DNA from 4 places in the Paenibacillus sp. tmac-D7 genome. Region 3 is predicted to be linked to each of the others. Evidence: riboswitches for the same ligand, from Rfam matches in the RefSeq annotation. Region 3 holds a riboswitch; each other region holds the start of a gene.

What was found. A riboswitch is a leader RNA that binds a small molecule or an ion and turns the genes downstream of it on or off. The one in region 3 is predicted to bind cyclic di-AMP.
Region 1: it holds a riboswitch for cyclic di-AMP, as region 3 does, so the genes downstream of both, FKP33_RS03680 (KamA family radical SAM protein) here and FKP33_RS22650 (resuscitation-promoting factor) in region 3, are expected to answer to the same signal.
Region 2: it holds a riboswitch for cyclic di-AMP, as region 3 does, so the genes downstream of both, FKP33_RS22850 (stalk domain-containing protein) here and FKP33_RS22650 (resuscitation-promoting factor) in region 3, are expected to answer to the same signal.
Region 4: it holds a riboswitch for cyclic di-AMP, as region 3 does, so the genes downstream of both, FKP33_RS24105 (C40 family peptidase) here and FKP33_RS22650 (resuscitation-promoting factor) in region 3, are expected to answer to the same signal.

The regions. Positions count from the first base shown of each region.
Region 1 covers NZ_VIDW01000003.1:201,807-209,388, forward strand. The annotation lists gene fur (ferric iron uptake transcriptional regulator) at 1-461, shown strand, start outside; gene FKP33_RS03670 (hypothetical protein) at 802-1,287, shown strand; gene rpmG (50S ribosomal protein L33) at 1,315-1,464, shown strand; cyclic di-AMP (ydaO/yuaA leader) riboswitch at 1,501-1,637, shown strand; gene FKP33_RS03680 (KamA family radical SAM protein) at 1,856-3,022, shown strand; cobalamin riboswitch at 3,116-3,313, shown strand; gene FKP33_RS03685 (5-methyltetrahydropteroyltriglutamate--homocysteine S-methyltransferase) at 3,501-4,604, shown strand; gene FKP33_RS03690 (hypothetical protein) at 4,759-4,980, shown strand; gene FKP33_RS03695 (hypothetical protein) at 4,995-5,327, shown strand; gene biuH (biuret amidohydrolase) at 5,657-6,340, shown strand; gene FKP33_RS03705 (cupin domain-containing protein) at 6,380-6,820, shown strand; gene atzF (allophanate hydrolase) at 6,817-7,582, shown strand, end outside.
Region 2 covers NZ_VIDW01000049.1:22,080-29,661, reverse strand. The annotation lists gene FKP33_RS22870 (3'-5' exonuclease) at 1-511, shown strand, start outside; gene FKP33_RS22865 (hypothetical protein) at 624-821, shown strand; gene FKP33_RS22860 (AAA family ATPase) at 863-1,627, opposite strand; gene FKP33_RS22855 (polysaccharide deacetylase family protein) at 1,770-2,465, opposite strand; gene FKP33_RS22850 (stalk domain-containing protein) at 2,595-3,431, opposite strand; cyclic di-AMP (ydaO/yuaA leader) riboswitch at 3,433-3,591, opposite strand; gene FKP33_RS22845 (DUF6483 family protein) at 3,782-4,489, shown strand; purine riboswitch at 4,728-4,829, shown strand; gene purE (5-(carboxyamino)imidazole ribonucleotide mutase) at 4,971-5,456, shown strand; gene purK (5-(carboxyamino)imidazole ribonucleotide synthase) at 5,453-6,652, shown strand; gene purB (adenylosuccinate lyase) at 6,671-7,582, shown strand, end outside.
Region 3 covers NZ_VIDW01000048.1:15,299-22,880, forward strand. The annotation lists gene veg (biofilm formation stimulator Veg) at 1-141, opposite strand, end outside; gene yabG (sporulation peptidase YabG) at 340-1,203, opposite strand; gene rsmA (16S rRNA (adenine(1518)-N(6)/adenine(1519)-N(6))-dimethyltransferase RsmA) at 1,274-2,203, opposite strand; gene rnmV (ribonuclease M5) at 2,200-2,754, opposite strand; gene FKP33_RS22650 (resuscitation-promoting factor) at 2,869-3,960, opposite strand; cyclic di-AMP (ydaO/yuaA leader) riboswitch at 4,288-4,466, opposite strand; gene FKP33_RS22655 (TatD family hydrolase) at 4,702-5,469, opposite strand; gene FKP33_RS22660 (HD domain-containing protein) at 5,501-6,784, opposite strand; gene FKP33_RS22665 (AbrB/MazE/SpoVT family DNA-binding domain-containing protein) at 7,168-7,422, shown strand; gene rsmI (16S rRNA (cytidine(1402)-2'-O)-methyltransferase) at 7,540-7,582, opposite strand, start outside.
Region 4 covers NZ_VIDW01000059.1:1,605-9,186, forward strand. The annotation lists partial or broken gene FKP33_RS24080 (M1 family metallopeptidase) at 1-294, shown strand, start outside; gene FKP33_RS24085 (hypothetical protein) at 310-1,119, shown strand; gene FKP33_RS24090 (YceI family protein) at 1,292-1,987, opposite strand; gene FKP33_RS24095 (M56 family metallopeptidase) at 2,101-2,931, opposite strand; gene FKP33_RS24100 (BlaI/MecI/CopY family transcriptional regulator) at 2,956-3,372, opposite strand; cyclic di-AMP (ydaO/yuaA leader) riboswitch at 3,726-3,863, shown strand; gene FKP33_RS24105 (C40 family peptidase) at 3,867-4,337, shown strand; gene FKP33_RS24110 (response regulator) at 4,550-4,909, opposite strand; gene FKP33_RS24115 (response regulator transcription factor) at 5,179-5,895, shown strand; gene FKP33_RS24120 (response regulator transcription factor) at 5,939-6,655, shown strand; gene FKP33_RS24125 (SpoIIE family protein phosphatase) at 6,676-7,582, opposite strand, start outside.

The DNA of each region.
Region 1 (7,582 bases), on a different contig from region 3:
AACTCGACAAAATCAATCGGCAGTTGAGGAGCAGCAACTATAAATTAACCCCCCAGCGCGAAGCGACGGTTCGGGTTTTATTGGAGAATGAGCAGGAACATCTGAGCGCCGAGGATGTGTATATGCTCGTGAAAGACAAATATCCCGATATCGGCCTGGCTACTGTATACCGGACGTTGGAGCTGCTGGCCGAGCTTCATATCGTGGAGAAGATGAACTTCGGAGACGGGGTTGCCCGCTTCGACCTCCGCAGCGAAGAACATACGCATATGCACCATCATTTGATTTGCACGGTATGCGGGGCGCTCAAGGAAATCAAAGACGATTGGCTGCTTGAATTGGAGAATCGACTTCAACAAGAATATGGCTTTAAAGTAACGGATCATCGTCTCGACTTCATGGGCACCTATCACACCTGCAAAAGTAGCGAATGTAAAAGAGCAAGCAAGGCAATATCTTAAAATGCCTTGCTGACGGGGAGTCTTTCGATCTTGGAAAGACTTCTTTTTGTTGTGCAGGAGAAGACCCGCCTGCATAACCGTTGCGAAGTTACCGGAAGACCGAGAGGATCTATGGAGCTGGCAAAATCAGCCTAAACTCGTCGGCGAGGTAAAAACTTCAAGCTTCGCAGTTGACTGGCCGTTAAGGTTAAGGTATGATGTGAAGTAATCGTAAAAATTACAAATATTATTGTCGTGAACGGCCCCGGTCCAAGTTGCAGTGACAAAAATGCTAACATCCGGTCAGGGAATTGTGCCCTAACCCTGCGTGCTGGGTTTATAGCGGTTTACATGGGGGGGTGTGATATTGAAGAAGAGCACACAAAACGATGATGAGACGATCATTAGTCATCACTCCCAGACACAATGGCAACGCCGGGAACAGGAATTGGCCTGTTGGGTGCAGCGGGCGAAGCCAAGAAAGCGTCCCAAACAAACCGTTATTTTGGGGAACACCCCGGTCGATGCCGAACTGCTTATGGCTCTTACCCTCCTTAAGCGGACGCGCATCCAGACGGAATTTTCTTGCGCAGGCGTAAGTTTATTGGATGAACCTGAAGATCATTCGCTCTATGCGTATATAACCATCACCGGCTCGGCGACAGCGGATCGATTCGTACAGCTGGCCCTGACACGGATGAGACACCGTCTGCTTGTAACATGGGAGCCGCGCCGGAACCGGTACGATCTTTCTTCATTTTTTATCGGACACAACCGTTCTTTCTGCTTGCTGATGCAACGATGCGCGGAAATATTCGCTGAGCTTGAGGACGAGCAATCAAGGTAATTGGCAACTGTAGAGGAGGTGAACAGGATGAGGGTAATCGTAACATTGGCTTGCACGGAAACGGGAGATCGTAACTATACGACGACAAAAAACAAAAAGAATCAAACCGGACGATTGGAAATGCGCAAATATTGTCCGCGTCTCCAAAGACACACCTTACATCGGGAAACCAGATAAACATATTTCCTTGACTTATCAAAAATGTTTGTATATCATAAACGTACGCTTAATTTCCGGTTTTCGAATCGGAAAGCGGGGGAACCAATGTAATTGGGGCGAATCATGTAACGATGTAGGGAACCATCTTTCCCGAGCCCGGCAGCTAACCTCGTCAGCAGGAGATGGGTCTGCATTAACCTGCATCTATTGACCCGAGATCAGGGTCTTTTTGTTTGTTTGAAGACCCTTCGAATGACGATCGGTTATCGCCATGCTGCGATATCGTTCGTCTCGATCGGGTCTTTTTTGTTTTACTTGTTAAAAGAAAGCACAAATCGTTTATTCCAGGAAAAGGAGGGAACCAGATCAGGTCTGTGGTTTGAAAAAACTCGTAGTAGGAGGAGCAAATATGACACAGCCGAAATATATAACGGATATTGATAAGATACTGGAAATTCCTGAGGATGAAAGAAAGAAGCTTAAACCGATTACAGATAAGTTTGTATTTCGGGTGAACGACTATTATTTGAACCTGATTGATTGGGACGATCCTGAAGATCCGATCCGAAAGCTGGTCATCCCTAATGAAGGGGAGTTATCCGAATATGGGCGTTGGGATGCCTCCGATGAGGATACCAATTACGTAGTGCCGGGCTGCCAGCACAAATATCGGACTACGGCTCTCTTGCTGGTTTCTGAAGTATGCGGTGCATACTGCCGATATTGTTTCCGGAAGCGACTCTTTCGCAATGACGTTCATGAAGCGACGAAAGATATGGATCCCGGTCTAGCCTACATTGCGAGTCATCCGGAAATTAACAACGTGCTGCTTACCGGAGGAGATAGCTTGATTCTGGCAACAGCCAAATTGGAAAGCATCCTGAGCCGGTTAAGAGAAATCGACCATGTTAAAATTATAAGGCTCGGTTCGAAAATACCTGTTTTTAATCCGATGCGGATTTATGAAGACGAACGATTGCTGGAAGTCATCCGCCGTCATTCAAACGTAAACCAGCGGATTTATGTGATGGCGCATATCAATCATCCTCGCGAGATTACCGCCGAAGCCAAGAAAGGCTTTGAAGCTCTTCATCAAGCCGGCGCTATTGTTGTCAATCAGACGCCTATTCTTAGAGGGATCAACGATAACCCCGAACGATTGGCAGAGCTGCTGGATAAGCTGTCATGGGCCGGCGTAACCCCCTATTATTTCTTCGTCAATCGTCCGGTGGCCGGCAATCGCGAGTTCGTTCTGCCGCTGCAGCAAGTGTACCGAATCGTGGAAGAAGCCAAGGCGCGCACTTCAGGCTTAGGTAAAAGGGTGCGTCTATCCATGAGTCACACCTCCGGCAAAATCGAAATTCTGGCTATTGATAACGGAAAGGCCTATCTGAAATATCACCAGTCGCGGGATAACGAATACGGCAAGTTCATAGTGTTGGATTGCCCTGAAGATGCGGCATGGTTCGATGATCTGCCAGGTAGCGATCAATATTGGCAGAAGCCCCAAAAGAAAACCGATGAAGTTATTTCGGTGAATGAGCTCCCTGATCTGCCGCAAGCGCATGCTAGATGAACAACCACATAAGTCATGTAATAAAGCATCGCTGTGCTATATTCTAACTTGATATTAACAGGATAATAGGATAAGATCTTAATTAATTACAACTGAAAACCTGTGGGAACAAGGTGCTCTAGCCATAGCTAAAGCTTAATAGGGAAGTCCGGTGCAAAGCCGACGCGGTCCCGCCACTGTAACGGAGGAGTCTCAGCTATACTGCCACTGATCTTGATAAACGTGGATCGGGAAGGCCGCTGATGATGTGAATTCCGGAGCCAGGAGACCTGCCTGTTCTGACAACACTGCTTTAACCTACGGAAGATAGGAAAGTGTTAAAGACGAGCCGCTGCTTGTTCACATGCAATCATAGGCATCTTTTCCTTCTTTTTGTTGAGGTGAAGATGTCTTTTTTGCATGGTTTTTCATTTGGATCATCCTATGTGGAGTGAATCCGGCTTCACTACATCCTATTTTAGAAGAGGAGATGTGCAAAATGACGGCAGTACTGGCTAAAGGACCATTCCGGGCAGATCATGTAGGTAGTTTTTTAAGACCGGAGCGACTTAAACAGGCGCGTTTACAAAAGCAAAATGGGGAAATTACAGCAGAGCAATTGCGTATCATTGAAGATGAAGAAATCGTCCGGCTTGTTGACATGCAAAAAAAATTGGGCTTGGCCGCTGTGACGGACGGTGAGTTTCGACGCGCTTGGTGGCATTTCGATTTTCTATCGCAGCTTGTTGGTGTTGAGCTCTATGAAACGGAGCAAGGGATTCAATTTCAGGGTGTTCAAACCAAAGCTCACGGAGTGAAAGTAACAGGTAAAGTAGATTTTCATAACCATCCTATGATCGAGGATTATAAATTCCTTCATCAAATTGCAGGCAAGCATGTTGCTAAATTTACAATTCCTAGTCCGAACATGTTATTTTTTAGAGGGCATATTGAAGAAGACGTTTATCCGAATTATGATGAATTTTTTAATGATTTGATCGCAGCTTATCAAAAAGCGATTCAGGCTTTCTACGATGCTGGTTGCCGCTATTTACAATTGGATGATACCTCGTGGTCCGTATTTTTCTCCGAGAAAGGTCAGGAACAAATTGCGGCAAGAGGCTTTTCTGCGGAACAATTAGCACAGCTGTTCACCAGGGCTATTAACGAATCGATAGCCAATAAGCCGGAAGATATGAAGATTACGATGCACATATGCAGGGGCAATTTTAAATCTACTTATGTGGCCAGTGGCGGGTATGATCGCGTATCCGAATTTATTTTTGGCAAACTCAAGGTAGACGGACTGTTTTTAGAATTTGATGATGAGCGATCCGGCGGATTTGAACCTTTACGTCATGTAAATAGAAAGGATATCCAACTTGTATTAGGATTAATCACGTCCAAATTCGGTGAACTGGAAAATCCGGAGCGTATCAAAGCAAGAATTCATGAAGCTGCCCAGTATGTAAGCTTGGATCAGCTCTGCTTAAGCCCCCAATGCGGTTTTGCTTCAACGGAAGAAGGCAATCTTCTCACGGAAGAGGAGCAGTGGGACAAAATACGTCTTGTCGTTAATATTGCACAAGACGTTTGGAATTAATACGGGAATGGTGTGACAAAACCTTGAGAAATCAAGGTTTTTTATTTTTTTCCAAATAATAGTCCGATTGAGGAGTCAACCGTCAATCATAATTTTTATCTCTTTAACGAAAAATAAATAACAATAATTTTAAATTAAGGAGTCCGATAATGCGATGTTGAAAATTTTGCTTTCTTTGGCTTACTTGATCATCGTTATTTCTTTGATCGCTTCCATTGTATTGATCCGGAGGCAGCGAACCAAAGAAATGGATAAAGGAGTGAATCCCACTTCAGTCAAGCATTACTTCATCGCTAACCCCATGATGATAGCTTATGTGCTGTTTCCGATTGTTCTTGCGATCGGAGCCGCTATTTGGATGTATTATTTTTATTAACGCGGAGGACTAACATGGAGAGAAATAAGTATTATGTATCGGTTCAATCCAGGTCGATCATGTCTAATCAAGGCGATGCCGCCTATGAATTAGAAATCGAGGCAACCGACGAAGAAATTAAGCAGCTTCAGGAGTTGTTTGAAGTCGAGGAAGATTTCGAGATAGACACTTTTTGGAGAGCGCATGCGGCAGGCATTCCTTATCATTACGACCAGGCCAACGTCGGATACGATATGGCCTTACAAGAAATCTATCGAAAAATTCACGCTTTAGGGACGAAGGAAACGAAAGATCAAATTGAAAAAATGCAAATTTTGAATCAATCTTTAACCGGAAAGAGGGACTAGGGTCCCTCTTTTTTAGTCAGGAAAGCGTTAAAAACAAGCAGTAGACTCTATTCCGGAATATCCGGAAAAAGGTCTATTTTTTTTGCACATATGATTTTACAAACGATTTCAATGTAATAAAAAATGACACAATATTTATAATCAATCGTTTTTTGTTAAAAAGACACAATAAAAATCCCCATTAATTGTTGAATGATGATAATGAAATCAGGTTTTTTACGTCATATAATATAACAATAAGGGACGGGGATCATACAATAACAACCTTTTCCCAAACATTTGTTAAGTTATATATCATCGTTTAAGCAGGGAGAAAGGGATGTGATTTTATGCAAGTGGAAGCGAACCCGTACAACTGGCCGTTTGACGGGAAGATTGTGCCGGAGAAAACGGCGCTTGTCATCATCGATATGCAAATCGATTTTTGTGGAAAAGGGGGGTATGTGGATCGGATGGGCTATGACATTTCCTTGACGGCAAGAGCCATTCAGCCTATTCAAGCGCTGTTGGAGAGGGTACGGAAAATTCCGGGTTTTACGGTCATTCATACGCGGGAAGGGCATAAGCCCGATCTTTCCGATCTTCCTGCGAACAAAAGATGGCGAAGTAAACAGATTGGTGCGGAGATCGGTTCTCCCGGGCCCGCGGGCCGTATTCTTGTTCGGGGGGAGCCGGGCTGGAACATTATTGAAGAACTAAAGCCTTTGGAAGGGGAACCGGTGATCGACAAGCCCGGCAAAGGAAGTTTTTATGCGACGGACCTGGATTTGATTTTGAAAAACAAAGGCATTACACATTTGATTTTAACTGGCATTACCACAGATGTATGTGTGCATACGACGATGCGGGAAGCGAACGACAGAGGTTATGAATGTTTGATTTTGGAAGATTGCACCGGGGCGACGGATATCGGCAATCATCAGGCGGCTCTCAAAATGGTAACGATGCAGGGTGGGGTTTTCGGCAGTGTATCCGACTCTTCCCGGGTGCTGAAAGCGTTGGAGCATTTCTAAACGGACAATCCGGCTAGCTATCGTTGAGGAGGACATCACATGATCACGGGAAATGAAACCAAAGTTATTGTTGGCGATGAGATGGAATGGGAGCTAATGCCCAACCACAGAGAGCTGTATCACCGGGAAATCTTGAATGCACAGCAGGCGGATGGGCTGGGAATAAGGACCAGCTCCATCCTCTGGGAAAAAATCGGTCCGGGCGGACAGGTGCTCCCGCATTATCATGATGTAGCGGAAATCATCCATATTACGGTTGGGAAAGTAAAGCTGCTGTGTAATGGGGAGTGGAAAAACTATCAGGCCGGGGATACCTTTCACGTTCCGGCAGGAACCGTACACTCCGTACTTAACGACGATATCGTTCCGTCGGAGCAAATCAGTATCTTCCTGCCGGTTGAGGAAGCTGTGCCGTCGAATCAATTTTTTAACACGCACTTGGTAAAGGATGTTACAAAAAAGGATGGTGATAATGGATGAACACCCGCATGCTTCCGAGAGAATTGTCGATTTCTTGGTTACGGGAAATGTATCAAAACAATGTTTGGAGTCCTGAAGAAGTTGTGAATGAAATTATAAACCGGGCCGCCGAAGATGCGGAAATGAATATATGGATTACGCCGCCCAGCATGAAGATGATTCAGCCTTACTTGGACCGTCTGAAGCTTTTGGACAAGGGACAAGCGCCGCTGTGGGGGATTCCTTTTGCGATCAAAGACAATATTGACTTGGCGCATGTTCCGACAACGGCGGGTTGCCCGGATTTTGAATATACGCCGACAGAACATGCGACCGTTGTAGAACGATTAATTGAAGCTGGAGCTATTCCCGTCGGCAAAGCGAACCTGGATCAATTCGCAACCGGTTTGGTGGGAGTAAGAAGTCCTTACGGCGAGACAAAAAACGCCTTGCGTGGAGAACTGATCAGTGGGGGTTCAAGCTCAGGTTCCGCAGTTGCTGTAGCGCGCGGTCATGCAGCTTTCGCTCTGGGGACGGATACTGCGGGGTCGGGACGTGTACCGGCTGCCTTGAACAGGCTTGTCGGTTATAAGCCGACGCTGGGAGCGTGGTCGACAAAAGGCGTTGTTCCGGCCTGCGCCGGCTTGGACTGTGTTTCGGTGCTTGCGCACAGTTTGGAAGACGCGCTCGCGGTAGATGCTGTAGCGCGGGGCGTTGATCATGCCAATCCTTGGTCACGAAGCTTTCCGGCTCCGACGCCTGCGCTCCCTCGAAAAATTTATT
Region 2 (7,582 bases), on a different contig from region 3:
TTATAAAATCGTAGCGTGGGGAAGTACGGACTTTTTCAGTCTGTTTGTCGACTGTAAGATTCATGCGATCTCTTCGGATTGGTTAACACGCTTGATCGATATGTCCCGGTTTTTTGATGGCGGATTACAGCAAGTGCTGGCAGCTAAAGAGATTCCTTTCGTCGGGCAGCATCATTCGGCCCTGGACGATGCATTGAACGCCTGCGAGCTTCTAAAAATAAATCCGGACATTGTGAAGTCAGAACGGTATTATAAGCCCGACCATTTTAAGCTATGCACAGGCGGCATCAAAAAGAAAATCAGCTCGGCCTTAAATCAAGCCGTTCAAAATAATAGCTTCTTAACATGGCAAGAGTTTGCTTCCGATAAGGAAACTCAAGATTATTTTGACATCATGAATCTGTCTGAATCGGAAATTGAAATGGTCGAAACGTTGTTTTCAAAATTTTATAAACAAACCTATGGACGTAAAACAAGATCCAAGCTGCGGTCCTCCGCCCCCACTTTATGATGGGGGTTTTTTAATGATGCCGGACGGATGAAACCGTGCCGCTGTGCGGCATACTAAACCCTGATTACATTACATCTATGGCATAACACTCAACTAGAGGAGGTATTCAGCTATGAGTCCGATTCAAGGAAACAATTCGAATAATGAGCTGGCGGAACTAGGAACGCATGCCGCGGCGGCGACAAATTTGCATCGTACCCGGACGACGGAAGAACCGGTTCAAATCCAACCGCCGGTCGGCGGCAGCCCGGGACCCTTGGATAATCGCAGTCACCGCTACGATAATAAGAAGAACGGCAAACCGATCTAGCGCAGCAATAGCAAACAGGCGGAGTACGTGCGCCTGTTTTTTTACTCCTCGTCTTCAAATAAAGTACGGAGCATGCGTTCCCGATTCGTCATAAATTGCTTCGTGATCAAGTAGTGCTCGGTTTCTTCCAAAGTCGTCTTTTGTAAACCATCCGGGGTTAATTGATAATGAACGGCGTCCGGGTAACTCATCAGAATCGGCGAGTGCGTCGAGATGATGAACTGGGAGTTCTGCTCAACGAGGGTGTGGATACGTGCAAGCATCGACATTTGCTTCAACGGCGACAGTGCGGCTTCAGGCTCATCCAAGATGTAGAGACCGTTGCCTCCGAAACGATGGACGAATGCGGAGAAGAATGACTCTCCGTGCGACTGCTCATGAAGCGACTTGCCGCCATAGGAGTCGATGATGCGTCTTCCGTACGAAAATTCGCTATCCAATTGGTCGATATTCGTCGCCAAATTGTAATAAGTTTCAGCTCGAAAAAAGAATCCGTCTCTCGGTTTAGTCACGCCCCGAACCAAGCGGATGTAACGATAAAGCTCCGAATGGGAATCACGCGTCGAAAACGCAAAATTTAATGTGCCGCCTTCGGGATTAAAACCCCAGGCAATAGCAATCGCCTCCAGCAGCGTCGATTTGCCGGTTCCGTTCTCTCCGATGATATAAGTAACTTTGGGGTGAAGCTTTAACCCGGAGAAATCACGCAGAGCGGAAAGGTGGAACGGATAACGGGTGAAGGAAGGCACTTTATCCCGAAGCAGTTCGATGCTGCGGATATACGGGTCCTTGGTGGCGGTCGCCATCATGTATCAACTCCAGACAGGAACGTATGTACGCTTTTCTTCATTTATAATATCATAAATTATGTAATAATGGAAAACTAAAAATAAGTACATGCCAATGCTATTGCAAAGCCGGCCTCACGCACCAGTGGGCCGGCTTTGTTTATTTCCGCGTCTTCGCGATAAGATCGGACACGGTTACGAATTGATAGCCTCGTGATTTAAGCTCCGGCAGAATCCGCTTCAAGGCTTCAACCGTTTGCGTGCAATCCCCCTCCAAATCGTGAAACAACACGATGTCGCCGTTGTGCACGTTCCCGAGCACCTGCTGAACGATTTTGTCGACGCCGGGCTTGCGCCAATCCTTCGTATCCATATACCAGGACCACATCACGACGGTCAGCTTATCTTCTTTCATCGAATGGAGCAGCGTGTCGTTATAAAAACCTCCGGGAGGACGAAACACGTTCGGCATCTGTTCCGTAATATCAAAGATGACCTCCTGCGTTTGGCGAATTTCCTGAATCAACCGGTCGGGAGGATAATTTTTCAAATAATGATGGTCGAACGTATGATTGGCAATTTCATGTCCTTCGTTCACTTCGCGAATGGCGATGGCGGGAAACAACTGCACCCGTTTGCCGAGTACGAAGAACGTACCCTTGGCCTGATAGTCTCGAAGAATATCGAGAATCTGCGGCGTATAAACCGGATTGGGGCCGTCATCGAACGTTAATGCGATCAGCTTCTGATCGGTTTGCACGTTCCAGACGACTTCATCGCTGCCGGGCGCCGCGGCGCTCGCCGTCGTGCAGCAGAGCAGCAAGCAGAACATCAGCAGCATAACCTTCCTGAACATGTCACACCACCTCCGCCGGGATATTTACTTGTAGTTTCGGGCTAAACGCAGTGTGCTATCCACGAACAAAGGCAGGCAAATAAAAACAGCAGCCTCGAAAGGCTGCTGTTGTGGGGGGCTTACGGTTGCTTAAGAACCGAGAACGTACACTTTCACTTGTTGAATGCCGAACCGCGATGCTTGACTCGGGCTTTCAGGAACGAAGATGTCGATTTTGTTCCCTTTAATCGCACCGCCGACATCGGTGGCCGTTGCGTACATTCCGCCGGTTGGGAGCCCTGCATAGTTATATCCTTCGATATACACTTTGGAACCGAGGGGAATGATGTTCGGATCGACAGCGATGGTACCGAGCTTCAGCGTGTTACCCATATAATCCAGCGAGCCATACCCACCGTTCTCGCTTGGAGCAGCGGTATAGGCAGTAGCCTTCGCTTCAATGACTTTCACATAATTTTTGGCGATCGTCTTGGGACGATACCATGCCGGAGCGTGGTATTTGCCGTCCGTACCGAGAATGGCGATCCGGTTGTTCGCATCCCATTGGGTGGTCTTGCCGAACGTTTCGGCAAGCAGACGGAACGGGACGTAGACGCGGCCGTTCACCATTTTCACCGGATGTTCGATTGAAGCGGTTTGGTTATTAACGCTGATGACTTGTTCCCCGGTTGTGACCGATAAGGTCGTATCGCCGCTGCTGATCGCAACGTGAATTTGCGAGCCTTCCTGCTGCCAAGTCAGTTTATAGCCGAGTTTTTCGGCGATTGTCCGCGCAGGAACATGAAGCTTCGAGTTGCCGTCCAGAAGCGGCTGGGCATCCGGGAAGTGCACCAGCGAGTCGTTGATCTGCACCTTGATATCAGTGGGCAGATTTAACGGAGCGGCGTGTGCCGGCAGCGCTGCGGACAAAAACGCAGGCAACATCAAGCTGCATGCAAGAAGCATGCTTTTGAATTTCTTATTCAATTGTATCCCTCCTGTCAGCCTCCGAGGTTAGTTGTCGGGTTCGGGAAGAGGATTTTCCCTAAGCTGGCCCGCGGCAATCGCGGAACTCAATTATTCACCCCATGTGATGCGTCCCCCGTACGTTCAGAAAATGAACTGTTCGATTCGGCTTTTAAAAACTTACCATAGGTTGCCGTAATGGTTCAATGCATAAATTCATCCAGTCACTTCCTGTAATTGTAAATCGCGATGAATTTCGGCCTGAATCGATGTCCGGAAACAGGATCGGTGGTACAATAAAAACCTGTTCCTGCAATCTGCGCTCTAGACTTGGGGGCAGGACGATCTGTACAGAAACGGAGGCACCAGACATGTATCAGCGCGATTATATAATGAAGCTCATCGAGCAGACGGCTCGGGTAGTCATGAAAGTTTTACATAAACAGGCGTTATCGTTCCACGAGCGTATGGAATTGTTGAACCATGCGTTAAGGCAGCTCGTCGGTTTGGATTCCAAGCTGCTGCAGGCGTTGTCGGTGAAAGATTTGCTGGCGCTCCTCTCGCCTGGCGGACATCCGGATATCGGGAAGGCGCTCGCAGCCTCAGACCTGCTGTTGGCCCGTGTCAAGGTACTGCAGCAGGAAGGGCAGATACAGGCCGGGAAGGCCGAGGCGCTTAAATGGCTTGAGCTGCTGCTGACGATTCGTAAGATGGAGGAAAGTGCGGACTTGCGCGAGGAAACGGAGCGAAGGATCGAGACTGCGTTGGAATTGATCGGTCGATCGGGCATGGAGGCCTCCCAGCTCGAACTGCTTGTTCCTTATTATGATGAGACAGGACGGCTTGCTAAGGCGGAAGATGCGCTTTTTCACTGGATCGATGAAGTGAAGGGGGATGCATGGAACGAGCGGCTTTCACGCGTACTGGACATCGGCATGGAGATGTACGAGCGCTGGCTGACGGATTCGACATTGCAGCTGGAAGACGGAGGGTTATCGCGGGAAGAAGTACGGCAGGGCATGGCGGAGCTTGCGAAATTCAAATCAGGAGCCCGCAGGGAGGAGGCCAATGATGGATGAATGGATGTTCATGACTGGAGCCGGACTTCATGAATATGCCTTTTGCATACACTTACGTGGGAAATAGTGGGAATGACGGTGCCGGGATTCAACTGGCGCCGTTGTTTTTTAATGAGGAACATGGCATGAACATTGCGTGAAAAGCGAACTATTTTTCATTAATATAATGGAATGTTCGTGTTTTCTAGTTGACACGGTGTGTTAAAGCCTGCTAAACTAAGGAAGTGAAAGAGCTTGAGGAAAGTTAGTTAAATAGTCTCGTATATCGTCGGGAATATGGCCCGAAAGTATCTACCCGAAAACCTTAAATTTTTGGACTACGAGTAAGTGTTCATGAAGAGGTCGGCATGTTCTGTGCCAGGCCTTAACTTGCGCTTAGGGGTATTTCTTGTCGTCCTGCCGATAGACTGCACTATAAGTTCAGTATCTATCCGAAGGGCGTTTTTTATTTGTTAGCGATAAATCGACAACGGAGGTTACCATGTCTGTGCTTGTGGGTGTCATTATGGGCAGTCAATCCGATTGGGAAACGATGAAGCATGCTTGCAGCGTGCTTGACGAGCTCGGAGTCCCTTATGAGAAAAAAGTCGTCTCCGCGCACCGAACGCCCGATTTGATGTTCGAGTACGCCGAGACGGCGGTGGAACGAGGGCTGAAGATCATTATTGCGGGCGCGGGCGGCGCCGCGCATTTGCCGGGAATGGTGGCGGCAAAGACGGTGGTGCCGGTGATCGGCGTTCCGGTGAAGTCGTCCACGCTGAGCGGGCTCGATTCGCTGTACTCCATCGTGCAGATGCCTGGCGGCGTGCCGGTCGGCACGATGTCGATCGGACAAGCGGGCGCAACGAATGCGGGGCTGTATGCGGCACAGGTGCTTGGCGCTTTCGATCCGGAGCTGCAGCGGCGGATTGTGGAACGACGGGAGCGCGTTGCGCAAACGGTGATAGAAAAGAGCGTGCTGGAATGACGGAAAGAACAGTGCGGGGGAAGCCGTACGATCCGGACAAGGTGCTGGCGCCGGGCGCGACGATCGGCGTGCTCGGGGGCGGGCAGCTCGGACGGATGCTGGCGCTTGCCGGGCGGGCGATGGGCTATCGCTTCGCTACGCTCGATCCAACGCCGGACGCGCCGTGCGGACAAGTGGCGGACAAGCAGATCGTAGCAGGGTACGATGACATAGAGGCGGCACGGAAGCTTGCGGAGCTGTCGGACGTCATTACCTATGAGTTCGAGAACGTGGATGCGAGCGTGACGGAGCTGCTGATGAACGAATCATACGTTCCGCAGGGCAGCAGGCTGCTTTATACGACGCAGCACCGGCTGCGGGAGAAGCGGGCGATCGAAGCGGCTGGCGTGAAAGTGGCGCCGTATGCGGAGATCGGCAGCGTGGAACAGCTGCGGGAGGCGGTCGGCCGGTTCGGCACGCCGTGCGTGCTGAAGACGGCGACAGGCGGCTACGATGGGAAGGGCCAGTGGGTCATCCGCTCGGCGGAGGAGATCGAGGAAGCCTACGCAACGTTAAGCCGGGCCAAGACCGAGCTTGTGCTGGAACAGTTTATTCGTTTCGCGAAGGAAATATCCGTCATTGCCGCACGCAGCCCGCGCGGCGAGGTGCGGGCGTTCCCTGCGGCGGAGAACGAGCATGTGAACAACATCCTGCACGTATCCATCGTACCGGCACGAGTGCCGGCGGACGTACTGGAGCGGGCGGAACGGATGGCGGTGCAAATCGCGGAAGGGCTCGACGTCATCGGCCTGATCGCGGTCGAGATGTTCCTCACGGAAGACGGCGAGCTGTTCGTCAACGAGCTGGCGCCGCGGCCGCACAACTCCGGCCACTATACGATGGAGGCGTGCCGGACGTCGCAGTTCGAGCAGCATGTGCGCGCGATCTGCAATTTGCCGCTCGGCGATCCGGCGCTCATGCAGCCGGTCGTGATGGCGAATGTGCTTGGCGAGCACGTGGAGCCGCTGCTCGCGTGGATCGCAAAGCCCGAGTCGGAGCGGGAAGTGGCTGGCGTGACGGCGAAGCTGCACTTATACGGCAAGCAGGAAGCGAAGCAAGGACGCAAGATGGGGCATGTGAATTTGCTGACGGCGTCGCCGGAAGCGGCATTTCGCTGGATAGAGGCTTCAAATATATGGGAGTCTAATAAAAAATAGAGGGATGGAGAAACAAACATGATCGATCGTTATACCCGGCCTGAAATGGGCGCGATTTGGACGGAAGAGAATAAATTCAAGGCTTGGCTGGAAGTGGAAATCTTGTCCTGTGAGGCGTGGGCGGAACTCGGCGTCATTCCGAAGGAAGACGTTGCTGAGCTGCGCAAGAACGCCAGCTTCGACATCGACCGCATTTACGAAATCGAGCAGGAGACGCGTCACGACGTGATCGCCTTCACCCGCGCGGTATCCGAGAAGGTTGGCCCGGAGCGCAAATGGGTGCATTACGGCTTGACGTCGACGGACGTCGTTGACACGGCGCTCGGCTACCTGCTGAAGCAAGCGAACGACATTTTGGAAAAAGACATCGTGAACTTCATCGAAATCGTGAAGGAAAAAGCGATTGCCTATAAAGACACGCCGATGATGGGACGCACGCACGGGGTGCATGCGGAGCCGACGACGTTCGGTTTGAAAATGGCGCTTTGGTATGAAGAAATGAAGCGTAACCTGGAGCGTTTCCGCTTTGCGGCGGACGGCGTGCAGTTCGGCAAAATTTCCGGCGCGGTCGGTACATACGCCAACATCGATCCGTTCGTCGAAGAATACGTCTGCGGCAAGCTCGGCACGAAGCCTGCTCCGATCTCGACGCAGACGCTGCAGCGCGACCGCCACGCGGAATACATGGCGACGCTGGCACTGATCGCTACGTCGCTGGACAAGTTCGCGACGGAAATCCGCGCTTTGCAGAAGAGCGAATTCCGCGAAGTCGAAGAACCGTTCGCGAAAGGCCAGAAGGGCTCGTCGGCCATGCCGCACAAGCGCAACCCGATCGGCTGCGAGAGCATCTCGGGTCTGGCTCGCGTCATCCGCGGCCACATGATCTCCGCTTACGAGAATGTGACGCTGTGGCATGAGCGCGATATTTCG
Region 3 (7,582 bases):
GAAAACGGAAGGGTAGGTTTCCTCCAAGACTCCGGAGCGTTCAACCGTCTTGCGGCGGCCACCATTCGCTCTAAGCATTATCTTCTGTCCGACATGAGGTTCCAAACAACGTTTGATCTCCAATAGCGCATTTTTAGCCATTGACTGCTACCACCTCTTTCCTTCTAGATTATTATAACGCAACATAGGTAGTATGTCAATTTAAGCGAAATATTATATCAGCGTCTTTGATTAGTTGTCAACGATTATTTTCCCTGATTTTATGCGGTTTTACGCTAGGCGCTTCCGTATTCGTTCACCAAATTGTCGAATAAAAAAGAAAAAGCACCATTTCGGCGCTTATTTCGGAGTGGCATATTGAATTTTCGGCACGCCTCTTCGGTAGCTTCCCAGCGATTCGATGCCCCCGATCCCTTCGAGACCGCTGTGCGTCAACCCGATGACATCGACTATGTTTACGGTTTCTTTGATCGGCGTATAAGCTACTTTCACCGCAATGCACAATGGATCAAGCGCATGGATCAAGACGCGGGCCGGCGAGCTGGCAAAGTTCGCTCCCGCCTGCAGCAGCGCTTCAAAGTGCGATTGGCAAGCGCCTGCGACGATCGTTAAGGCATCGAGACTTTTCTCGAACTGCCTGGCGGCTTGAACCGCATTTACGAAGTTATGCGAATTCTTGTAACTGCTAAGCTTGGTAATATCGCCTGCCGGCCGATGCTTTACAAAGCCGTCGTGCCCCGTTATGACCACAATGTCGGGGCGTACCAGCGGAAGCAGCCGATACACCGCATCGGCCATATTCGCCTCGGCTACGTAATACCCTTCGGCGGGAACCCGCAATTCACCGTATAAGTTCATGCACTTGCGCAAATAATTCGGATCGCCGTCCAAATGCAATACTTTGCCTGGCATTTCGAAGTAAACGGGATGTTTGGCCGGCTCCCCCGCCGGCCAGCCGGGCGGCCCTGTCGTCGCCGCCGCCAATCCGTTGCGCGGCATCGTGTCCATCCATTTTGGACGTGTAATTGCTTTATCGAGGTAAGGATCGAGCTGCGGCATCACTTCCAGATCGACAAGGGGTGCATCGGCCAAAAGCCTAAGCTCCACTCCCCGAAGAACCGCCAGCTGTTGCCGGATTTCTTGAATTTTAAAAACGATATCACCACCATACGACTTCCGAGTGACCAGGTCTCCCTGCTTCATGGCTGCATCGCCTCCCCGTCTATCGTATGGCGGTTCTAGGCATTTGGTGCAGACGTTTCGCCCAGGATCGTTATTTGGCGGTTCTTGCCGTCTTCAAGTAATCGGCTAAGCGGTGCGACAACTTTGCATACTCTTCGATCGACAGCGTCTCGCCGCGCCTCGAGGGTGCGATTCCCGCATCCAGCAGCAGACGTTCCAGATCGGGCTTCGATTCTTTATCGAAATATTTGGCCGCCAAGTTGTTGTAAATCGTCTTGCGCCGCTGCACGAAGCTGGCCTGCATGACGTCAAAGAAGAACGCCTCGTCTTCGACTTCCACCGCCGGCTTCTCTCGCACCTTGAGCTTGATGACCGCCGAGTCCACGTTCGGCTGCGGAATGAACACCGTTTGCGGCACGATCGCGACCACTTCCGGTTCGCAATAATACTGTACGGCGATGCTGAGCGAGCCGTATTCCTTGCCTCCGGGCTTTGCCGCCATTCGCTCGGCCACTTCCTTCTGGATCATGACGACAATGTTCTCGAGCGGCAGCCGCTCTTCCAGCAGCTTCATCAGGATCGGGGTCGTCACATAGTAAGGCAGGTTAGCGACAACGCTTACTTTCGATACGTCTTGAAACTTATCCTTGAACAACGCCTGCAGGTCCACCTTGAGTACGTCCCCGTGCACCACTTCGGCCTGCGGATAAGGCGCCAGCGTCTCCTCCAGCATCGGCAGCAGCCGCTGGTCGATCTCGACGGCTACGACTTTGCCCGCACGTTTAGCGAGCTGCTGGGTCAATGCCCCGATGCCCGGACCAATTTCGAGCGCGCCCTTCGTCTCGTCAAGCTCGGCGGCAGAGACAATGTTGTGAAGCACATTCTGATCGATCAGAAAATTTTGTCCGAGGCTTTTCTTGAGCACAAAGCCGTACTTCTGCATCAGTTCCTTGGTTCGCTTCGGCGAAGCGATATCCTCGGACGCTTGTCCGTAACCCGGTTCATTTCCGTTTCGACTCATGACGTGGCACCCTCTTTTTCATTCAATTCCCGACGGGCCGCTTCAAACTCCTCCCGGGAAATTTGAAACATGCGGCAGCGGTTATAAAATTGCTTCCCGTTGCAATAACCGATTCCGAGACGATTGCCCATCGCAAGTCTCCGGGCGGCCGCACGAGGATGCACGATCAGCCCGGCCTCCATCAGATCGTCCCATGTGATAGCCGACTCTTCGTTTCGACCGTCGGTCCTCACGTTGGCCAGTGCCGTGCGAATCGCTTCGACCGATGCGTTCTCGACGCCGATATCGCCCTTGCTTGTCGCCGCCTCCTGCGTCAGGAAGGCATGCTTCGCGCCGGGTACTTCCTTCGTAATAATTTTGCGAATACGCTCCCCGGCATGATCGGGATCCGTGAATACGATTACGCCCCGCCGTTCTTGCGCAAGCTTAATGCGTCGAATAACGTCCGCATTGATCGCCGAACCGCCCGTTTCGATGGTTTCCGCTTCTACCGCTCGTTTAATGGCTACCGTATCGTCCTTACCTTCCACTACGATAATTTCTTTAATCATGTGCACGTACCTTCCTTCGTGAACAAGAGAAAAAGAAGAGGGACGCCTCACGAGCACCTCTTCTTATCTGCCGATCTATATATAATGAATGTAGTCTTTCCGAATTGCAAGCGCCTAATCCGCCGACGGTTTTTTGGGACCGATAATGTATACCGTATAACCGCGCTTCGTACCGAAACGAGTTGCATAGTCACCGTTCTCGAAAAAGACGTCGATCTTGTTCCCTTTCACAGCGCTGCCTGTATCTTCGGCTCGGCGGAAGCCGATGCCCTCGATATAGACCCACCAGCCGATCGGGATCACTTTAGGATCGACTGCAATCGTGCGACCTTCCGTTACCTTCGCGCCCGAAGAAGTTACGCCGTATTGCGGATGACTTTCATCCTTGCCGGTGGATGACACCCCCGCCGAATAAGCGGTTAGCGTAACGTTTTTGATTACTTGCTTGTAGCCGAATTTGACGCCGTTCTTGGTCAACTCCTCGACGTTCGGCGATGAAGAGGACAGAACGACAACCGGATTTTTCGTCCCGACGGCCACAATGCGTTGTTTGCTCTCGGTTTGTACTTGCTGATCCACGACCTGCTCCGACACAAGCACGCCGTCTTCATACACTTTCTCCAGCTTCTTCACAAGGAGGCCCTTCTGACCTTCCTGCAATACTTGCTCTTTGCCCTTTAACAATTGGGGCTCGCTCTTGGTTACTGTATCGAATGCGATCGGTTCTTGCACATCTGCTGTTTCTTTCGTCACGCGGACAACCTTCAGTTCCGCATGAGGGCTTACTTCCGTTTCCTTAGCCGGAATGACTTTATCGAGTTCGCCCACAGGGACGTTCAAATCCTGCAGAGCGGCCTCTACCGTCTTGCCAACCGTGTAAACTGTCTTCGTCTCGCCGTCGGCGGTTAATTGCACCGGCGTCGTATGCGTGATCGCAATGCGGTCGCCCGATTTCACCTTTGCATCCAGCGCATGGGAAATACGGTCGTTCTCGCTTACTGCGATTCCTTGCTCATCCAGTACTCGTTGCAGTACCTCTTCCCGGGTTTGGAACGTGCGTTCCTGTCCGTCTACAACGATCGATACGCGCTTAATGGCCGTACCGTGCAACATCATCAAGAACATGAAAGTCATAGCGAATGAAATGAGAGCGATAATCGAAATCATACGCAAGTTTTCATGCGTCCATCGCAACGCGAAGGTCATGCTGGATGATCGTCTTACATGGGTTTGCCCTGGTGTTTCAGCGCCCACTTGTTCGGTCCTCCTTAAAGCCTCGCCATTCGAGTGTTATGCATGATAAGATTCTGACGCGACTATGGTAAATTGTTTGATTGCCATTACCAACGTTTGTGCTGCTGACATCAGAGTATCCACTTGCCTGCCGTATTCACCCCCCTCGGGTGTAAAGAGTAGCCAGCTTGGACACGAATCCCTTTTACGGGAAACACAAAAAAAAGTCAGCGGAGAAGAGGAACCTTCCCGTGACTTTTCTCATTTTGTCCAAATGAAAATAAAAGCACACGACAATGCGTTACCTCTCTCTAGACGCTTACGAGGTTAGCTGACGGATTCGGACTTGAGAGTCGCCCTACCCCGGGACAGTTGCCCGCCCCAGAGATTCACCCCTAAAAAACACCTTGGCAATCATGAATGGACCGCCGCGATGTGGTTCCCCCGTTTTCCTTTCGGAAACTCAGCGATGTTGGAATTCTGGTAATCGTATGAAGTTATTATTGAGTGTACGACGCGAGGGGTTTGGTTGTAAAGTATACAAACGTATAAAAAAAGAACGGTTTTTACCCATTTTCGTTTAAATATACTCATTACGCGAATAAAATACATCTATATCTCATTCGCACGAACCGATTTAGCTGTTTTCTTTATTTTTCTCGATTCGCTATAAGTAACAGCGTTTATGCAAGCGTTTCCCAGAGCCCGACACACTCACTTTAAACGAAAAAGTTCCATCGCATTTCGAGTCGTCGCTTCGGCTAATTGCTCGATCGAAATGCCCTTGATTTCGGCCGCCGTTTCGGCGACAAGACGGACGTAAGCGGACTCGTTTCGCTTGCCCCGATATGGATGCGGAGTTAAATAAGGCGCATCGGTTTCAATCAAAAGCCGGTCCATCGGCACCTTCTCGAGTACCTCTTTCGGTTGCTTGGCATTTTTGAAAGTTACTGGGCCGCCGAAAGAAATGTAAAAATTCATATCGAGACACATTTTGGCCGTCTCCCAGCTGCCGGAGTAACAATGCATCACGCCGCCGACCTCCGCCGCTTTCTCCTCGCGCAGCGTTTGTACGACGTCTTGATGCGCATCGCGGTTATGGATCGCAATCGGCAGGCCGACCCTGCGGGCCAGACGAATTTGTTCGCGGAATACCCGATTCTGTACGTCTTTCGGCGACGTATCCCAATGGTAATCAAGCCCGATTTCGCCGATGGCAACCACTTTCTCGTGACGACACAACGATTCGATCCAGGCGAGATCTTCTTCCCTCATATCTTTGGCTTCCGTCGGATGCCAGCCCACCGTCGAGTAGATGAAATCGTACTGCTCAGCCAGCGCCAAGGAGCTTGGAATCGTCTCCCGATTAAATCCAATATTCACGATTCGACTTATTCCGTTGTCTCTTGCGCGCGCAATCACCTCGTGTCGGTCTTCATCGAATTGCGGCGCATTCAGGTGTGCATGTGTGTCGATTAGCATAACGTTTTCTCCTTCATCTTCTATATGTCGTTTAAGATCTTAGCAGCTTCCGAATTTCTTTATCCAAAGCTGGAAGATGTTTCAATACGAGTTCCTGCGGGTAATACAGGTGGTATTTTCCGTTCTGGATCCCGCTGATCGAACGCACGATTTCGGATTTTCGCGAGATTTCCGTCAACGTGTCGTGCGCATCGAGCAATAAAATCGGCAGTTTCTCATCCTGTTCGCCCGGCCGGTACACATCATAGGATTGATCGGACGGGAAATCGACTTCCAGGTAATAGGAGGGATCTAATCCTAGATTGCCTATTTTTTCACGAAGCCGTTCCAGCATGCCGACGTCCATAATTTCCAGCGTTACATATTTGAATAAACGCCGCTGCAAGAAGCGTGAGCACAAATCAGCCAACACCGCATCCTCTTCCATCGTCCATTGCATCAGCACCGTTTGCATCAACGCTTCATCCAGCAAATGGTATTCTTCTGTGGTCAGCCGATTGCCGAACAAGCTGGGCAGCGGTTCGAGCAGAAAGTGGAACGGATACCCTTCTTCAAACAGTTGTTTGGCTCTTTGAAAAATTTTATGCAGGACGACTTCCGCGCTTCGGGTAACCGGATGGAAGTACACTTGCCAATACATCTGGTATCGGGACATCAAATAATCCTCAACGGCGTGCATCCCGCTTTCCTTAACTACGATATGTCCTTGATACGGCCGCATCACGCGCAAAATTCGCTCCAGATCGAAGGTGCCGTAATTTACGCCGGTGAAATAAGCATCGCGCAGCAGGTAATCCATCCGGTCCGCGTCCAGCTGACTCGAGACGAGGCTGACGACGATTTCTTGCTGGTACGTCTTGGCAATAACGCCCGCTACCTGCTGCGGGAACGTCGGAGAAACGCGTTTCAGCACTTCGTTGACTTCCGTGTTGCCGAGTACGATTCGGCATGACCAATCCTCATGGTGAGTCCCGAACGTTTTCTCAATCGAATGCGAGAAGGGACCGTGTCCGACATCATGCAGAAGCGCCGCGCACAAGCATAACAGACGTTCTTCTCTCGGCCAATCTTCATATTGATTACGCTCGAACTGCGAGATGATTTTGCGTGTTACTTCATAAACACCCAGCGAATGCGAGAACCGGCTATGCTCGGCGCCGTGAAAGGTGAGAAAACACGTTCCCAGCTGACGGATGCGGCGCAGCCGTTGAAATTCCCGGGTATTGATGAGATCCCAGATCGTCTGATCCTGCACATAGATATACTTGTGAACCGGATCTTTAAACACTTTTTCTTCTTCCATCGGTTGTTGCATGGTATCCCTCCTCGCAATTTGCAGGTTTTGATCGACAATATTCCGCCAAAACATTGAAAATTGTCGAATGTTGTCGATTTATTTATTCCAAATTTTTGTTTCGACACGGCGTATAGATTTACATTTTATGGATATATAAAGAGACTTTTGGTAAGTAAAACCAACATTTTGGCTCTACTAGTAGCGTTATTCTATTCCATGTTATACTAATCTAGCAGTCAGGTCCATAAATTGTCACTTGGTGTTGCATTTTTAGGTTGACTATTTTGGGAATGGTTGGTATCATAGGTTTAAAGAATTATGTCGAAACATGACGATTATTTTCATTCCGCTTCGCATTCATTCTAAAATAAACAACTTCTGGAGAGGGGAATTTTATTATTATGATGAAATCAACTGGTATCGTAAGAAAAGTCGACGAACTTGGTCGTGTTGTTATTCCAATCGAATTGCGCAGAACGCTTGGCATTGGCGAGAAGGACGCTTTGGAAATTTATGTAGACGGCGAGCGCATCATGTTGAAGAAATATGAGCCGGCCTGTATCTTCTGCGGAAACGCCGAGAACGTCTCTTATTTCAAAGGAAAAATTGTTTGTCACGAATGTTTATCTGAAATGCCAATACCTGTGACAAAATAAAAAAAATAGGTTATAATATAAATAGCAATATTAACTATGGTAATTCTAACCTTTTTCATATCTCCTCTATATCCCTGATTCGAGCTTGCCCCGAATCAGGGTATTTTTTTGTGCCGATCAACCTTGATGCAGCAAATTATACAATTCGCGTTTCGGAACG
Region 4 (7,582 bases), on a different contig from region 3:
GTCAAACTGCGCAAGCTCGGCGGCACCGTGCCGAGCGTCCCGGTTCGATTCCACTTTGCCGACGGCACGCAAATCGATAAGACATGGAACGGCTCTGAGAGCGAAATCATCTACAAGCTGACGCATGCCGCGCCGCTCGACTGGGCGGCGATCGATCCGCAGCATACGATCGTGCTGGAAAACAAGCGGATTAACGGCTTTATGAAGACGAACGTGGATACGAAGCTGTCCGTCCGCTGGAATATGGGCATCGTTAAAATACTGGAGACCTTGTTCGGCTGGGTCGCGTGGTGAGGAGGGTTCGTACACATGTGGAATCGCGTTAAATCGGGCTGGTCGATCGCCTGGGGGCAGCCGTTCGCCGTCTTCGCCTTATTTGTATACCATCTGGCTTGGGGTATCGCCCTCTACAAGCTGGTCCAGTCGGTTGTGTTGCCCTTGCTTCACCGCTACCCGACGGAGCTGTCGAAGGAAGCCGTGCAGCTGTTCTGGATTGAAAGCCAATTCCAGCTGATGAAGACAAACCTGATCGAGCCCTTCCTCTGGTGGGGACTAGCGCTGCTTGCGCTTCGGATGCTGCTGCATCCGTTGCTGAATGCCGGTGTCTACTACTCGCTTCAGAACCGTGACATGAACGCCGGCTACCGGTTCGTGGAAGGCATCCGCAGGCTGACGCTGCCCTATTTCGGATTCTACGCCGCTCAACTGCTGCTGACGCTGGCTCCGCTCGTATGGCTCGTACCGCTGGCCACCGAGCTGTTCGGCTCTCAAGTGTCCTACTCGGGGCTTGTGCGCGCGCTGCTGCCTGCACTTTCGGCGTTCGCAGTCTACCTGCTGCTCATCCAGCTCGTCTTCATGTACCTGCAGATCGGCAAAGCAAGCGGACGTTCGATGCTGTTCACCTGCCTCTTTATCGTCCGCCACCTGCCGGCAATCGTACTGGCCGCGCTTACCGTGCTCGGTCTGGGGCTTCTGGCGACGGCGGCCGTGATGGCGGCGTCCTTCTTCTGGGCCGGCTTCCTGGCCCTGCTCGCCGTCCAGGTGTTCCGCCTGGCGCAAATGTTCTTTAAAGTATGGGCGATCGGCACGCAATTCGCGCTTTGGACGGAGAAAGCGTAGCGGCGTGCGCGACGCACGGCGAAGAGGCCAAGGACGCAGCAGCGGCCTTGGCCTCGCTGCGCGATATCTCCCGATATCGGCAGTGCGGCCCAGCCGTGCGTGCGGACCGCAGCCGCCAACGACCCCAGCGCCCATCCGCAAACCGCGCCTTCGCCCCGCGCTTCCCTATCCATTACCCCTGCGCCTTCTCGAGCACAAGCCGAAGCTGCACTTGGATGTCATTCTGCGTGTCGAGCGCCACGGTGTGCGGATTTTTCATGCCGAAATCGGCGAACGTCACGACCGTACTGCCTTCCAGCCTCAGCCGCCCTTGCTCATACAAGGCCTCGCTCCGGAACGTCACGTCCTTCTTCCTGTCCTTCACTTGCAGCGTACCGCTCATTTGAAAACCGACTTTCTCGCCTTCCTTCCATGCCTGCGGCAGCTGGTCGAACGACTTGGCGGTGAACACCGCTTCCGGGAACTGCGCTGTGTCGAAATAATCTTTGCTCTTAATATGGTTGTCGCGCTGCGGATTTCCCGACTGCAGCGCACTCGTCTCGATTTTGCCTTCGGCCGTCGTCCTCGACGCATCGGCCGCGTTCAGCTCCCAGCTTCCCTGAGTCGGCGTCACGACAAAATTCACCGTCTCCTTCGACGTAGTAACGGAGAAATACACCTCCGATGCCGGCAGCACCGACCACTTCCCGTCGATCTGCTCCGCCTTGATGGCTTGTCCCGTCGCAGCGGCTCCGCCGACTGGCGCGGAGGCCGGAATGACCTCCTTCACCTCGATATGATTGCCGGCAAAATAATCGTACGCGCCATAGGCCCCGGCTAGTAACACAACTGCAACTCCTGCGGATAATGCGAGTGTTTTCGTTGTCATCAATACGCCTCCTTCAATTGTTAACACTACAATTCGTAGTGTAATTGTATAAAGAAAAATCCCTTAACGGGACCGATCCGCGATATGACTCGCTCAAACGCCACGGCTTCAACTTAAAGCAGCGACAAGAAAAACAAACCCGACAGGAAAACCACAACCGGCAGCGACACGATCGCCAGCTTTACCGGCAGTCCCAGCGAAGGCTCGCCTTGCGGATCGAGAATTTGCCGGATCCGGTAGTTAATCGAGGTATCTGCGAAAGAGACGTACGCGAAGTCCATCGAAGCGGTCCGTTCCCGCTTCTTCATCAGCTTCAACAAGGCGCTCCCCAAGCTCGCCGGCGATCCCATGACCGCCATCGCCTCGCGATCGGCCAATATCTCCCGCGCAATCTTATAATGATGGTAACACCAGCGCAGAATCGGGATATAACGCATGACCGAACAAGCGAGGTGCAGCAAGAACGTCTTCAGCGGATCTCGATGATTCCGGTGATACTGCTCGTGGTACACGACCGCTTCCAGCTCATCGCGATCGAGCAGCTTCAGCAATCCGGTCGATAAGATGATCTTCGGCCGGAACAATCCGAGCGTCAGCGCGATCGGCTCCGCGCACATGACGACCAGCAGATCAGGCTTGTCCGCGCTGAACCGGGCGTTCAGCTCCTGCGTCGACCGCTCATGCCGGGAAGCGAGCAGCTTCCGGTAGGCGCGCCTCGACAAGCAGACTTGCTTCGCCCAGATCCAGAGGCTTAAGCCGAACGTATAAGCGACCAGCACGCTAAGCAGCGGCGTCACCGAATCGAAGCCGAGCGCCTTCAGCAGACTGCTGCAAATTTCAAAGACGTTGAACCGAAGCGACCAGCCGAACAGAACATGAGCCGCATATAGCCCCATCTGGACCCACACGATCAGCGCAAGGACGAACGCAGAAGCAAATAACATTCTAGACCGATTTTCCCACATGGCCTATCTTTCCTTTTTCAGGTCTTTAATTTTTTGTTCCAGCTTCTCGATCATCTCCGCATCGGCCTCTTCCAGCGCGTCGAGCATATGATTGACAACCAGCGGACCGAAATCTTCGAGCAGTTCGTGCGCAATTTCCCTCGATTGAATATCCAGAAAATGTTCTTTTGAATGCACCGGCTCGTACACCGACGCCCGCCCCGCCTGTTTCTTCATGAGCACGCCTTTGTCGACCAAGCGGTTCATCACGGTCATGACCGTATTGAAGTTCAAATGCTCATCCTGCTGCTCCAGCTTCTTCTGGACTTCTTTAATGGACTGATTCGGATGCGTCCACAGGATGTCCAGCACTTTCGACTCCAGCGGTCCGAAGAACCGTTTCAAGCCCTTCTCATAAAACTTGAAGCTATGAATTTTCATTTGCCATGCACCCCACACTACAAATTGTAGTGAAGCTATAAAGCGTTGTCAAATCCTCTCAATGAATCCGGGTCTTATACAGCTTTGTGCCATGGTCCTGGGTACCGTACCGATACTATCGGCCGCCCTCGTATGCGCAATCGCGAGCTTTCGAGGCGTTCCGACAATCGTTCACGAAGCACGTGTAAAAATTACGGAAGGCCCGGCTTCCGCATTTGTATGTATCCGCTTACAATGTCAATCTATCTAGTATACCCGCCCGGTTTCGTTTTAATCCCTGTATTTATTACAAGTTTGTGACAAAAGAAGGATATCGTCACTTTTGCTCGAATAACTGTACTTGGAAAATAAAACAGAAAATATTGCCGAATTTCTGCGCGCAGAAAACGGGGGAACCAGTTTTTGGGTGAATTGATCTCGCTTCAGAGTGATCATAGGGAACCTTCAACCGAACCCTTCAGCTAACCTCGTAGGCTCTGGAAGGGGAAACTTCTTTGAAGAAGCTTGTCAGTTTTGTTTTTTCCGCAGCACTGTTTTGCACGATTTCGGTAGGCAGCGTATTTGCTGAAACCCCATTAAGCGCAGCGGTTAACGAAGGTTTAGGCTCTCCTTACAAGTGGGCGGGCACAACAACCAACGGCTTCGACTGCTCCGGCTTCACTTCTTGGGTGTTCGACAAACTCGGCGTCGACCTGCCGCACTCCTCCAAGGGCCAAGCCCAGCTCGGCACCACGGTGGAGAAGAACGACCTCCGTCCCGGCGATCTTGTCTTTTTCAACACGGACGGCAAAGGCATCTCTCATGTCGGCGTATACGTAGGAGACGGCAAATTTTATCACTCCGCCACGAACGAAGGCGTTGTGATCACGAAGATGACCGATTCTTATTATGCGAAGCGTTATGTAACGGCCCGTCGCATCCTTTCGGATGATCAATATGGGCAGGTTATGACCGACGCCAAGTAACCATCGCTAAGACGTAAACGATTCACTTGTCTGGAAAGCCCTCGGCTTGAACCGACGATCCCGCACCTGCGTGCCGGTCGATTACGGGACAAGCCGCCAGGGCTTTCTGTCTTTTTATTCCGGGAAGGAGCCGCAGCCGCGGAGCCGTGATCCAAACAGCGAAAAAAAAGCCGTTCTCCCCGTCGTTAGACGTGAAGAACGGCTCTTCTGGTTTAACCGAGCAAGCGATGCAGCGTGCTAATCACGCGTTCTTTCTGAATCGGCTTCACGATAAAATCTTTCGCGCCCAGGCTGATCGCTTCGATGACCAGCTTCTGCTGGCCCATTGCGGAGCACATCAGCACTTTGGCGTTGCGGTCGTACTTCATGATGTTTCGCAGCGCCTCGATACCGTCCATTTCGGGCATGGTGATGTCCATGGTAACCAAATCGGGCTTCAGCATCCAATATTTCTGGAGCGCCACAACGCCGTTCTCCGCTTCGCCGACGACCTCATGCCCCAGTTCTTTCAACATTCCACCGATGATCGCACGCATAAATGCCGCATCATCCACGACAAGCACCTTAGCCATTGGAATCGCCCCTTTTGTCCGAGTCTGCTGTACGCCGCTCTATGTTTTCGACCCAAATTTTCCAATTTTGTGATATACTCATATTATATAGGCTTCTAGACCTAATTCCGATTAAAATCCGACTAAAGTAGATCAATTCAGCTTTAACTCGTTCCTTTTTCCGATATATTTCAACAAAATTCGTAAAGCTCCGGAGAAGCAACGCTCGCAAGAAGCAGCCGGGGCCTTACCGTAGACAACAGAAGTCGAGCGAAGGGAGTAATCCGCACGTGGCTAACCGGAAGATCCTCATTGTGGAGGATGAGCCCGAGATTCGCAATTTACTTAACAACGCCCTTACGGATGACGGTTTCGACGTGTACGAAGCGACCGATATGCAAGAAGCGATTACGCAGTTCGACGCGGTCGAACCGGATTTGATTCTGCTGGACATCGGCCCCCCGGCAACCGCCGGCCTGGAGACGTGCGCGGAGCTCCGCAGCTATTCCAACGCCCCCATCGTGCTGATCAGCAGTCGAAGCGGCTCGAGCGACATTATTCAAGGATTAGAGCTTGGCGCCGACGATTATATCGTGAAGCCGTTCGACCCCGCGGTGCTCGTCGCCCGGGTGCACGCGAACTTGCGGCGCACCGCCATCTTTCGCAGAGATCGCAAGTGGGAGGCGAGTGCCCCCGCCAAGGATGACGTCATTGCATACGCCGGTCTCGAGATCGACCCGGTCCGCTTTCAAGTGCTGCTGGACGGCAAGCCGATCGCGCTTGTGACCAAAGAGTTTCAGCTGCTCGTCCATCTCGCACGCAACCCCGGGACCGTCTATACGCTGGAAGAGCTGTATGCCTCGGTTTGGGGAATGGAAAGTCACGGGAATACGCGTACGGTCATTGTCCATCTCAGCAATCTGCGCAAGAAGCTGGAGCCTCTCCCTACAAGGCCGACCTACATTCACAATATTCGCGGAGTAGGCTATAAATTCGATCCCAAATAACCGGTAAAGTCCGTCCTTTCGGACGATGAGGAGATTCCATCTCATGGTGAACGAGAAAATTTTGATCGTCGAAGATACGGAAGACATTCGCGATATACTCAGGCTCTACTTAGAGCCGCAAGGCTTCCAGGTCATGGAGGCAGGCAGCGGGGGCGAAGGGCTGGAGCGCTTCGAGCGGGATTCGCCCGACTTGGTTCTGCTGGACATCGTGCTGCCCGATATGGACGGTTACGAGCTGTGCCGCCGCATCCGCAGCGTATCGAAAGTGCCGGTTGTGTTTATTAGCTGCAACACGTCTTCAAGCGATATCATTCGCGGCCTCGAGCTCGGAGGCGACGACTACATCGAGAAGCCGTTCGATCCGGCTGTCGTCGTGGCCCGCATTCATGCCAGTTTGCGGAGAGTTCCTATCGCCCGTAATCGGCCGGAGCCCAAGCCCTCTGGCTCTGTGCAGACACCGGACATCATCGTCGTCGGCGAATTAGAAATCGAACCGGCTCTTCTCCGAATCAGGACGGGAGGGAAGGAAGCGGCTTTGACCGTGAAGGAAATGCAGCTGCTCGTTCATTTAGCCGCTCATCCGAACCGCGTCTTCCCCCCCGACCAGCTGTATAAAGAGGTGTGGGGGAGCGACAGCATCGGGGATACGCGCACCGTCTTCGTCCACATCAGCAGCATCCGCAAAAAAATCGAGCCCGATCCGGCCAATCCGAATTATGTGCTGAACATTCGCGGCGCGGGGTACTTGTTTAAAGGTTAGCCGGGGGATGTTTATTCGTTCTACGAGGCTTGGAACGCCAACAGCGTAATATCGTCGCGCTGAGCCTCGTCGCCCATATAGGTTTGGAATTCGTGCCAGAACAGGTCTGCCTGTTCACGCAGCGGTGAATGCCCGTAACGGTCGAGCAGCTCGGTAAACCGGCGTTTGCCGAAGGCATACCCTTTCTCCCCGCCGCTTTGATCAAAGAAGCCGTCGGTTGCCATATAACACGACGTACCCGGCTGCAGGCGCAGCTCATGCGACACGAACGGGTACTCCATCGGCGTCCTGCGGTAGCCGATGCTCTTGCGTCCGCCTTCCAGCACGCGCGTCCCTTGACGGTCATCCCTCAAATACAAGGAGCATTTGGCCCCGGCAAAGCGCAGCAGCGTCCGGTCCTCGCTCAAATAACAAATTCCGATATCGAGCCCGTCGTCGGTTAAGCCATTCGGTTCGGTTTGGTTCAACGTCTTCTTGATCAGACGATTCAATTCGCCCAGAACGCGGGCCGGCTCCTCCGCATATCCTTCCTCCGCGACGCGGTCCAGCAGTGAAATGGCGAGCATGGTCATGAGCGCCCCGGGTACGCCATGCCCCGTACAGTCGCCAATCGCGATAAGCGTCCCGCCGGGTAGCGGCTTCACCCAGTGAAAGTCCCCGCCGACACCGTCTCTCGGCTTGTAGATCAATACGTGCTCCTTCGTAGCCGTCGTCCATTCCTGCGGGCGCAGCAGCAGCGATTCCTGAATGCGCTTCGCGTAATCGATGCTATCCATCATTTTCTCATTCCGTTCCGCCAGCTCCTGCGTCCGCTCCTTCACCTTCCGCTCAAGCTGCTGATTCATCTGCAGCGCCCGCTCATACGGATTGGCCAACCGGTGGGAAACATAATAGAACAAGAACAGGATCAACACGAACGAGATCAGT